DNA from 3 places in the Streptomyces sp. NBC_00259 genome. Region 2 is predicted to be linked to each of the others. Evidence: riboswitches for the same ligand, from Rfam matches in the RefSeq annotation. Region 2 holds a riboswitch; each other region holds the start of a gene.

Region 1 (3,269 bases), 2.4 Mb from region 2:
GCCGGCCGCAGCGGCGCTCGCAGCCGGACCAGTACACGGGCGGTCCGCCGTGGCGGGCAGCAGTGCCGGCCCGGGCGCCCGCCGTCGCGTCGGCCCGTACGTCGGCCAGCGACTTGGCGCACCCGGGGCGGCCGGTGCAGGCGCCGACCCCGTACCAGGGGGAGCCGGCGTCCGTGACGAACCCCGCGTCGGCGAGCCGCCCGAGCCGGGCCCCGGCCGCGTCCCGGCTGCCGAACCCGGGCACGACGACCCCGCGCCACGGGGTGAGCCGCACCTCGCCGCCCGGAGCGGGGAGAAGGTCCCGCAGTTGTGCGACGCCGAGCCGCCCGAGCGGCGCGGCCACGGAAAGGGACCAGCCGCCGGGCCCCTTCACGATCCCCGGCAGAGGTCCCGCCCGCACGGCATCGATGGTGTCGCGGACGCCGGGGTCCGGGGGCCGGGTCTCCGCCGGGACGCCCGCTCGTTCCAGGTGCGCCCCCAGCGCGGGCTCCCGGTCCGTCGGCAGTTCCCGTACCCGCCACGCGCCCGTGTCCGACGCCGCTTCCAGGAACGCGCCCGCCGCCGCCAGCGCGGCCCGCGCCGCGTCGGCCGCGCGTACGCGGAAGGCGGCGGCGCCCACCCGCAGGACCGCCGAACCTCCCGCCTCTGCGAGCAACGTCACATCCGCGCCGAGCCCCGCCACATCCCCCCGCCCGTCGTCCAGGGCGAACAGGAAACGGCCGGAGAGCCGCGCCGCCCAGCCGTTCGCGCACAGCAGCGCGTCCAGCTCCCGCGCCCACAACTGCACGTCGCCACAGCCGAGTCCGTCGAGTCCGGCCAGTGGCGAGGCCACGACATTGCGCACCCGCTCATGGGTGTCGGACGGCAACAGGCCGGACTCCCGCAGCAGCCCCGCGAGCTCCGCCCCGCATCCGTCGGCGAGGCCGCGCAGTTCCACGTTCCCCCGGGACGTGATGCTGACCGCACCGTCGCCCAGTCGCTCCGCCGCATCGGCCAGCACCATGAGCTGATGCGACGTCAGAAGCCCTGCGGGTACGCGGAGTCGGGCCAGTCGTCCGTCGTCCGCCGCGTGCAGCCGCAGCGCGCCGGGGCAGGCGTCACCTCGGTCCCGTATGCGAGGTTCGCCCGGGTCCGCCGGGGTTGTGGGTGTGGGCGGCATGGCCGCGAGCATACCCACGGCGCAGGCAGCCTCTACTATGCAGACGGCACAGGGTCCCAGGACCCTAGGGAGGAAGCCCGGTGAGATTCCGGCGCGGTCCCGCCACTGTGAACCGGGCCTCGACACGGAGGCCGGGTGAGTCAGGAACTCCCGCCGACGACGACCACCCGGGGCGCGGAAACCCCGAGGAAGGCCTGCGCACGCGATGACGCACGCGACGACGCCCCCGGCGACGCCCACGATCCTGCTGCTGTCGACCTCCGACACGGACCTGCTCAGCGCCCGCGCGGCCGCGGGACCGGTTCCGTACCGCTTCGCGAACCCCTCCCGCCTGCGCCTCGACGAGCTGCCCGAGCTCCTCGAGGGCACCGCCCTCGTCGTCGTACGCCTCCTCGGCGGCATCCGCGCCTGGCAGGAGTGGATCGACGCGGTACTCGCCCACGACCGGCCCGTCGTCGTGCTCACCGGCGAACAGGCTCCGGACGCCCAGCTGATGGAGGCCTCCACCGTCCCCATCGGCATCGCGGCCGAGGCGCACGCCTACCTCGCACACGGCGGCCCGGACAACCTGGAGCAGCTCGCCCGGTTCCTGTCCGACACGGTCCTGCTCACCGGCCACGGCTTCGAGCCCCCGGCTCCCGCCCCCACCTGGGGCCCCCTCGACCGCGCCCCGCGCGGCACGACCGGCCCCACGATCGCCGTGCTCTACTACCGCGCCCACCACATGAGCGGCAACACCGCCTTCGTCGGCGCCCTCTGCGACGCCATCGAGGACGCGGGCGGCCAGGCCCTTCCCCTCTACGTCGCCTCGCTCCGCGCCCCCGAGCCCGAGCTGGTCGACCGGCTCGGCGGCGCCGACGCCGTCGTGACCACGGTCCTCGCCGCCGGCGGCACGAGGCCCGCCGAGGCGCAGGCCGGCGGCGACGACGAGGCATGGGACGCGGGCGCGCTCGCCGCGCTCGACGTGCCCGTGCTCCAGGCGCTGTGTCTGACCGGGTCGCGCAGCGCCTGGGAGGAGAACGACGAGGGCCTGTCCCCGCTGGACGCCGCCAGCCAGGTCGCCGTGCCCGAGTTCGACGGGCGACTGATCACCGTCCCGTTCTCCTTCAAGGAGATCGACGAGGACGGCCTCCCGGCCTATGTCGCCGACCCCGAGCGCGCGGCCCGCGTCGCCGGGATCGCGGTACGCCACGCCCGGCTCCGCCACATCCCGAACGCCGAGAAGCGCATCGCGCTCGTCCTGTCCGCGTACCCGACGAAGCACTCCCGCATCGGCAACGCGGTCGGCCTCGACACCCCCGCGTCCGCCGTCACGCTGCTGCGCCGACTCCGCGACGAGGGCTACGACTTCGGCACGGACGAGATCCCCGGCTTTGTCTCCGGCGACGGCGACGAGCTGATCCGCGCGCTCATCGAGGCCGGCGGCCACGACCAGGACTGGCTCACCGAGGAACAGCTCGCCCGCAACCCCGTCCGTATCCCGGCCGCCGACTACCGGCGCTGGTACGCGACCCTGCCCGCGGAGTTGCGCGAGCACGTCGAGGAGCACTGGGGCCCCGCGCCCGGCGAGATGTTCCTGGACCGCTCCCGCAACCCCGAGGGCGACATCGTCCTGGCGGCCCTGCGGCGCGGCAACCTGCTGATCGTCATCCAGCCGCCGCGCGGCTTCGGCGAGAACCCGATCGCGATCTACCACGACCCCGATCTGCCGCCCTCGCACCACTACCTCGCCGCCTACCGCTGGATCGCGGCCGCCGCGTCGGACAGGGGCTTCGGCGCCGACGCGATGATCCACCTCGGCAAGCACGGCAACCTGGAGTGGCTGCCCGGCAAGAACGCCGGACTGTCCGCCGCCTGCGCACCCGACGCCGCACTCGGTGATCTGCCGCTCATCTACCCCTTCCTCGTCAACGACCCGGGCGAGGGCACCCAGGCCAAGCGCCGGGTGCACGCCACCCTCATCGACCACCTCGTCCCGCCGATGGCCCGCGCCGACTCCTACGGCGACATCGCGCGCCTGGAGCAACTGCTCGACGAGTACGCGCAGATCTCCTCGATGGACCCGGCGAAGCTCCCCGCCATCCGCGCCCAGATCTGGACCTTGATCCAG
Region 2 (3,269 bases):
GCCGAACGTCCGTCGCCCGGTGAGCCCGTGCAGCATCTCCAGGCCGGGCTCCAGGAGGGTCACATCGCCGCGGAACTTGTTGACCAGATAGCCCGCGACCAGCTTCTGGTCCTCCGCATCCAGCAGCGCCGTCGTACCGAAGAACTGCGCGAACACCCCGCCGCGGTCGATGTCGCCGACGACCAGTACGGGCAGGCGCGCGGCCCGCGCGATACCCATGTTCACGATGTCGGTGCGGCGCAGATTGATCTCGGCGGGGCTTCCCGCGCCCTCGCAGATCACGGCGTCGTAGGTGCGCCGCAGCTCCTCCAGACACTGCACGACCGGCTCGAACAGGGTCTTCTGCCTGCCTCCGTGGTAGCCGCGCGCGCTCAGCTCGCCCACCGGCCTGCCCATCAGCACGACCTGGCTGGAGCGGTCGCTGCCCGGCTTCAGCAGCACCGGGTTCATCAGCGCCGAGGGCTCCACGCGGGCCGCCTGCGCCTGCATGGCCTGGGCCCGGCCGATCTCCGCCCCCTCGCGGGTGACGAAGGAGTTGAGGGACATGTTCTGCCCCTTGAAGGGCGCGACCTTCACGCCCTGCCGCACCAGCCACCGGCAGATCCCCGCCGTGACGACGCTCTTGCCCGCGTCCGACGTGGTGCCGGCGACCAGCAGTCCGCCCCCGCTCATGTCCGCCTCCGCCTCATGGTTCCGGCGGCGAGGCGCGCGCCCGCGCACACCGTGAGCGCCAGCACCCCGACGCGCCGGGACAGCCGTACCGCCCGTTCGATGTCCGCGACCTCCACGGCCCGGCCCTCGCCGTTGAGCACGGGCCGGTGCTCGACCCGCCCGCCGTACGAGAGTGTCCCGCCGAGCCGTACGCCGAGCGACCCCGCGAACGAGGCCTCCACCGGACCGGCGTTGGGGCTCGGGTGCTTCGCCGCGTCGGCGCGCCAGGCGCGTACGGCACCGCGCGGATCGCCGCCCGCGACCGTCGCCAGCACCGCGGTGAGCCGGGACCCCGGCCGGCCCACGACGTCGTCGAGGCGCGCCGAGGCCCAGCCGTAGCGCCGGTAGCGGGCCGACCGGTGGCCCACCATCGCGTCCAGTGTGTTGACGGCCCGGAAGCCGGCGAGCCCCGGCACTCCGCCGAGCGCGCCCCACACCAGCGCGCCGACGACCGCGTCCGAGGTGTTCTCGGCGACGGACTCGACGACGGCCCGGGCGATGCCCGGACCGTCCAGCGCCTGGGGATCGCGGCCGCACAGATGCGGCAGGCGCTCCCTCGCGAGCTCGATGTCCCCGGCCGTCAGCGCCCCGCCGATCGCCCTGGCCTCACGGCCCAGTGACGTACCGCCGACGACCGCCCAGGTGGTGGCGGCGGTCAGCGCGATCGTGGCGGTACGGGAGCGGCGTACGGAAGCGGCGGCCAGCGCGCCGGCGGCGACCGCGCCACCGGCGCACACCGCCGTGTGCAGAGCGCCCCACCCTCGGTGGTCGCGCCACAGGATCCGTTCGACCGCGGCGGCCGCCCGGCCGAACGCGGCGACCGGATGCCCACGGCGTGGATCACCGAGGAGCAGGTCGCCGGCGAGTCCGGCGGCGGCGCCGTACGCGAACGTGATTCCCGGGCATGACGAGCCCGGGCCCCCCGGTTCGGCAGGCATGTTCGTCCTCACTCAGGGTCCGCGCCCTGGCTCGACGTGACCGGCGGGAGAGAGTTCCTGGCTCCGGGGTGCTCCGGTGAGGGGGAGCGCACCCGTGACAGTGGCGGGACCGCGCCGGATTCTCACCGGCTTCCTCTGCTGCCGCCGTAATGGCTCCGGAAGTCCACCACGGGCCGCGAACACCCGTCAACTCGCCCTTGACCTGCGACAGGACAGTGTGCGGAGGCCCACACGGGACCGCGCGCAGGGGCGCACGCGGGAGCGCGCACACGACAGGGGCCGGGCCCACCCGAGGGTGTGCCCGGCCCCTGTACCGAGGACGTGTCGTGAGCGTCGTCAGGCGACGATCAGATAGATCCCGTAGGCCACCGCCGTCGCGCAGAGCGCGAAGCAGGCGTACGCGCCCGTGCGGGCGAGTCCTGCGGAGCCTCCCTGTGCGGCCGCGGCCTCCTGCTTGGAGAGGCCCGCGACGCCCAGGGTGAACAGGCCCACGAGGGCGACGGTGACGACGAGGCTCACGCCGAAGACGGAGCCCAGAGCTGCCCAGTCGATCTTCATGCTGTTCTTTCCTTAGACCGTGGCGGCGGGCGCCGGAGCTGCGGACGTGGAGGCGGCGGCCGCCGGGGCGGCCTCGGCGGCCGGAGCCGGGATCGTGGCCATGAGGCCCTCGGCCGCGGTCGTCGCGGCGGCGGCACCGGTCGGCGGCGGGGTCACGGCCGCGATGGCGGTCGTCACCACTCCCGCGGGCTCGGCATCGGCGATCTCGTCGTGCGTGACGTTCGTGTGGTCCACCGGCTTGCGGCGCGAGAGCGACCAGATGACCCCGGAGCCCGCGATCAGCAGGACCGCCACGGCGGCGATGCCCCAGGTGCCCTGGCCGGTCAGGAACTCGGCGCCGGCGCCGACCAGACCCGCGGCCGGCAGGGTCAGACCCCAGGCGACGAACATCCGGGTCGCGGTGGACCAGCGGACCACACCGCCCTTGCGGCCGAGGCCCGCGCCCATCACGGCACCCGAGCAGGACTGGGTGGTGGAGAGCGAGAAGCCGAGGTGCGAGGAGGCCAGGATGACCGTCGCGGCGCTGGTCTGGGCGGCGAAGCCCTGCTGCGGCTGGAGGTCGGTCAGGCCCTTGCCCATGGTGCGGATGATGCGCCAGCCGCCCAGGTACGTGCCGAGCGCGATCGCGAGACCGGCGGAGACGATGACCCACAGCGGGGGGTTCGAGCCCGGCGCGAGGACACCGCCGGTGACCAGGGCCAGGGTGATGACACCCATGGTCTTCTGCGCGTCGTTGGTGCCGTGGGCGAGGGAGACGAGGCCGGCGGAGGCGATCTGGCCGGCGCGGTAGCCCTTGGACGTGGCCCGGTCCTGGGCCTTGCTGCCGATCCGGTACGTCAGCCTCGTCGCGACCAGCGCGGCGAGTCCGGCGACGAGCGGCGCGGCGACGGCCGGGATCAGGACCTTGGTGACGATCGTGCCGCCGTTGACGGCCGAGAAGCCCGCCGACATCACCGCGGCGCCGATGAGGCCGCCGAACAGTGCGTGGGAGGAGCTGGACGGCAGGCCCAGCAGCCAGGTCAGGAGGTTCCACAGGATCGCGCCGACGAGCGCCGCGAAGAT
Region 3 (3,269 bases), 3.5 Mb from region 2:
GCCGGCCGACTCGCGCAGCGCCTCACGGGTCTGCGCGTCCCACACGCCCAGGCGCTTCAGCTCCTCGACCAGGTAGGAGTTGACCTGGAGGAACTCACCGGAGAGCGTCTCGCGCTTGAAGAGGTTGGAGACCTGCGGCTCGATGCACTCGTACACACCGGCGATCGACGCGATGGTCGCGGTCGGGGCGATCGCGAGGAGCAGCGAGTTGCGCATACCGGTCGCGGCGACCCGCTCGCGCAGCGCGGCCCAGCGCTCGGGCCAGTTGAGCTCCACGTCGTAGTGGTCCGGGTGCAGCACACCGCGTGCGGCGCGGGTCTGCTCCCAGGCCGGCAGCGGGCCGCTGCGCTCGGCGAGGTCGCAGGACGCCTCGTACGCGGCCAGCATGATCCGTTCGGCGATCCGCGTCGACAGCGCCTTCGCCTCGGCGGAGTCGAACGGCAGCCGCAGCTTGAAGAAGACGTCCTGAAGGCCCATGGCGCCGAGGCCCACCGGGCGCCACTTGGCGTTGGAGCGGCCGGCCTGCTCGGTCGGGTAGAAGTTGATGTCCACCACGCGGTCGAGGAACGTCACGGCGGTGCGGACGGTCTCGTCCAGCCGCTGCCAGTCGATCTCGCCGGCCCCGGTCACGAACGCGCCCAGGTTCACCGAGCCGAGGTTGCAGACGGCGGTCTCCCCGTCGTTCGTCACCTCGATGATCTCGGTGCAGAGGTTGGAGGAGTGGACGACCGTGCCGGGCTCGGCGGTCTGGTTCGCGGTCCGGTTGGAGGCGTCCTTGAACGTCATCCAGCCGTTGCCGGTCTGCGCGAGGGTACGCATCATGCGGCCGTACAGTTCGCGGGCCGGCAGGGTCTTGCGGGCCAGCCCGGAGGCCTCCGCCGCGCGGTACGCGGCGTCGAAGTCGTCACCCCACAGGTCCACGAGTTCGGGCACGTCGGCGGGGGAGAAGAGCGACCAGTCGGCGTCCGCGTTCACCCGGCGCATGAACTCGTCGGGGATCCAGTGCGCGAGGTTGAGGTTGTGCGTACGCCGCGCCTCCTCGCCCGTGTTGTCCCGCAGCTCCAGGAACTCCTCGATGTCCGCGTGCCAGGTCTCCAGGTACACGCAGGCCGCGCCCTTGCGGCGGCCGCCCTGGTTGACGGCGGCGACGGACGAGTCGAGGGTCCGCAGGAACGGGACGATGCCGTTGGAGTGGCCGTTGGTACCGCGGATCAGCGAACCGCGGGAGCGGATACGGGAGTACGAGAGCCCGATGCCGCCCGCGTGCTTCGACAGCCGCGCGACCTGGTGGTAGCGGTCGTAGATGGAGTCCAGCTCGTCCAGCGGCGAGTCCAGCAGATAGCAGGACGACATCTGGGGGTGCCGGGTGCCGGAGTTGAACAGGGTGGGCGACGACGGCAGATAGTCCAGCCGGCTCATCAGGCCGTACAGCGAGGCGACCTCGTCCAGAGCGGGAACGGAGTCGTTCTCGGCGAGACCGGCGGCGACGCGCAGCATGAAGTGCTGCGGGGTCTCGATGACCTTGCGGGTGATCGGGTGCCGGAGCAGATAGCGGCTGTAGAGGGTGCGCAGGCCGAAGTAGCCGAAGCGGTCATCGGCTGCCGGGTCGATCAGTGAGTCGAGACGGGCGGCGTGGGTCCCTACGAACGCGGCGGTGCGGTCCGCGATAAGGCCCTCGCGGTGACCGACGGCGATCGAGCCGGAGAAGACGGCCGCCCCCTGCGAGGCCGCCTCCGCCGCGATCGTGAGGGTGAGCAACCTGGCCGCGAGCCGCGAGTACGCCGGGTCCTCGGAGATCAGACCGGCGGCCGCCTCGGTGGCCAGCTCCCGCAGTTCGGCCTCGTCCGATCCCGCGTGACGGCCCCGGAGGGCGGCGGCGGCGACACGTCCCGGGTCGGTGTCGGGAAGATCGGCGGTGAGGTCGGTCAGGGTCCGCAGAAGCGCGGTACCTGGCTCGTCGACGAGCTGCGTTGAAGCAGGATCGGGCGGCGCGATGGTCACGGGGTGCTCTCCCTCGCTCGGCTCGGGGCCGGCGGGGCGCGGGGCACGGATGCACGCCCTGTCGTGGGGATGCGCCGCGTCCACCGACCTGTTCCGCGAGGCCCGGACGTTCTCGGCACCCGAACCGGACGGCCCGGGCGCACCGTCGGCAGGTCCTCGGACTCGCGGGAGGCACGTGCGTAGGCACGCGCGCACCGGCACACCGTTGCGGGACAGTCCCGGATTCGCACCGGATTCCCCTGCGGCGACAGCGAGATGAGCATACATGTGGGGTGCGGTGGTTGCCGCACCCCCCACATGTTGTGTCGCGAGCCTCCGGCGGCAGCCCTAGAGCTCCAGGCCGTAGGCGAGCAGTTCGAGGCCCGGAAGCGGCTCCCAGTCGCGCTCGGGGGTACGGGCGAAGCCGAGGCGCAGGTAAATGCGGTGGGCGGAACGCATGGTGCGCTGCGTTGACAGAACGAGGCGCCGGCAGCCCGGGACGGCCCGCGCCTGCTCGACGCAGGCCCGTACGAGCATCTCGCCGGCGCCCCTGCCGCGCGCCGCGGGAGCGACGGCCAGCATCCGTATCTCGGCCTCGCCGGCCGTGCGATGTCGGCCATCGGCCCGCCGTCCGGCACGAACGTCACACCGCCGAGTATCCGCTCGTCGCTGTCGACCGCGACGAGCACCTCGGCCGCGGCGGCTCTCTTCGCCACGTCCCGCAGCGCGTCCAGATACCCGTCGTCTTCCCCGAATGCGAGGAGACCGTCCCCGAGATACGCCTGAGCGGTGATCTCGCCCAGCGTCTCGTACTCCTCCGGCTTCGCCTGCCTCCATACGATGACCATGAGGGCAGTGTGCCCGAGGGGTACGACAGCGGGCCGCTGTGCCTCCCCGGGGAGGCACGGCGGCCCGTCGTCGTAGCGGTACCGCTCAGCAGCAGCGGAAGCCCTTCCGGGGATCCGCCTCCCTCGCGTCCATGCGGTCGCGCTCGAACTCGCCGCGCGACATCACCTTCGCCTCCGGGGCGTGCGCCCGGGCGTGGGCGACATACCGGTCGTACACCGACTCGCCCGACACCTCGCGCACGTACCAGCGGACCCAGTCCACCACGCGGCGCACGCCGCTCACCGCTGTCATACCTGCCACGGTACTCACGCCTTGTCGCTTCCGGCGGTCTTCTGGTCCGAGCTGCCGGCGTCGATCGCCTCGACGTCCGGGGCGCCGGCAGGAGCTCCGATGGTCGCGAACACCGCCTTCTCCTGCTTGGTGGTGAACATTCCGGCGGG

What was found. Region 2 has a riboswitch for cobalamin ahead of OG766_RS07725 (cobalamin biosynthesis protein). Riboswitches for the same ligand answer to the same signal wherever they lie in the genome.
Region 1: it holds a riboswitch for cobalamin, as region 2 does, so the genes downstream of both, cobN (cobaltochelatase subunit CobN) here and OG766_RS07725 (cobalamin biosynthesis protein) in region 2, are expected to answer to the same signal.
Region 3: it holds a riboswitch for cobalamin, as region 2 does, so the genes downstream of both, OG766_RS23695 (ribonucleoside-diphosphate reductase subunit alpha) here and OG766_RS07725 (cobalamin biosynthesis protein) in region 2, are expected to answer to the same signal.

Annotation. Positions count from the first base shown of each region.
Region 1 covers NZ_CP108080.1:4,089,274-4,092,542, forward strand. The annotation lists gene OG766_RS18390 (cobalamin biosynthesis protein CobG) at 1-1,171, opposite strand, end outside; cobalamin riboswitch at 1,191-1,327, shown strand; gene cobN (cobaltochelatase subunit CobN) at 1,365-3,269, shown strand, end outside.
Region 2 covers NZ_CP108080.1:1,715,249-1,718,517, reverse strand. The annotation lists gene OG766_RS07730 (cobyric acid synthase) at 1-672, opposite strand, end outside; gene OG766_RS07725 (cobalamin biosynthesis protein) at 669-1,649, opposite strand; cobalamin riboswitch at 1,681-1,832, opposite strand; gene OG766_RS07720 (hypothetical protein) at 1,986-2,207, opposite strand; gene OG766_RS07715 (inorganic phosphate transporter) at 2,220-3,269, opposite strand, start outside.
Region 3 covers NZ_CP108080.1:5,204,899-5,208,167, forward strand. The annotation lists gene OG766_RS23695 (ribonucleoside-diphosphate reductase subunit alpha) at 1-2,001, opposite strand, end outside; cobalamin riboswitch at 2,132-2,265, opposite strand; partial or broken gene OG766_RS23700 (GNAT family N-acetyltransferase) at 2,329-2,828, opposite strand; gene OG766_RS23705 (YbdD/YjiX family protein) at 2,914-3,120, opposite strand; gene OG766_RS23710 (carbon starvation CstA family protein) at 3,135-3,269, opposite strand, start outside.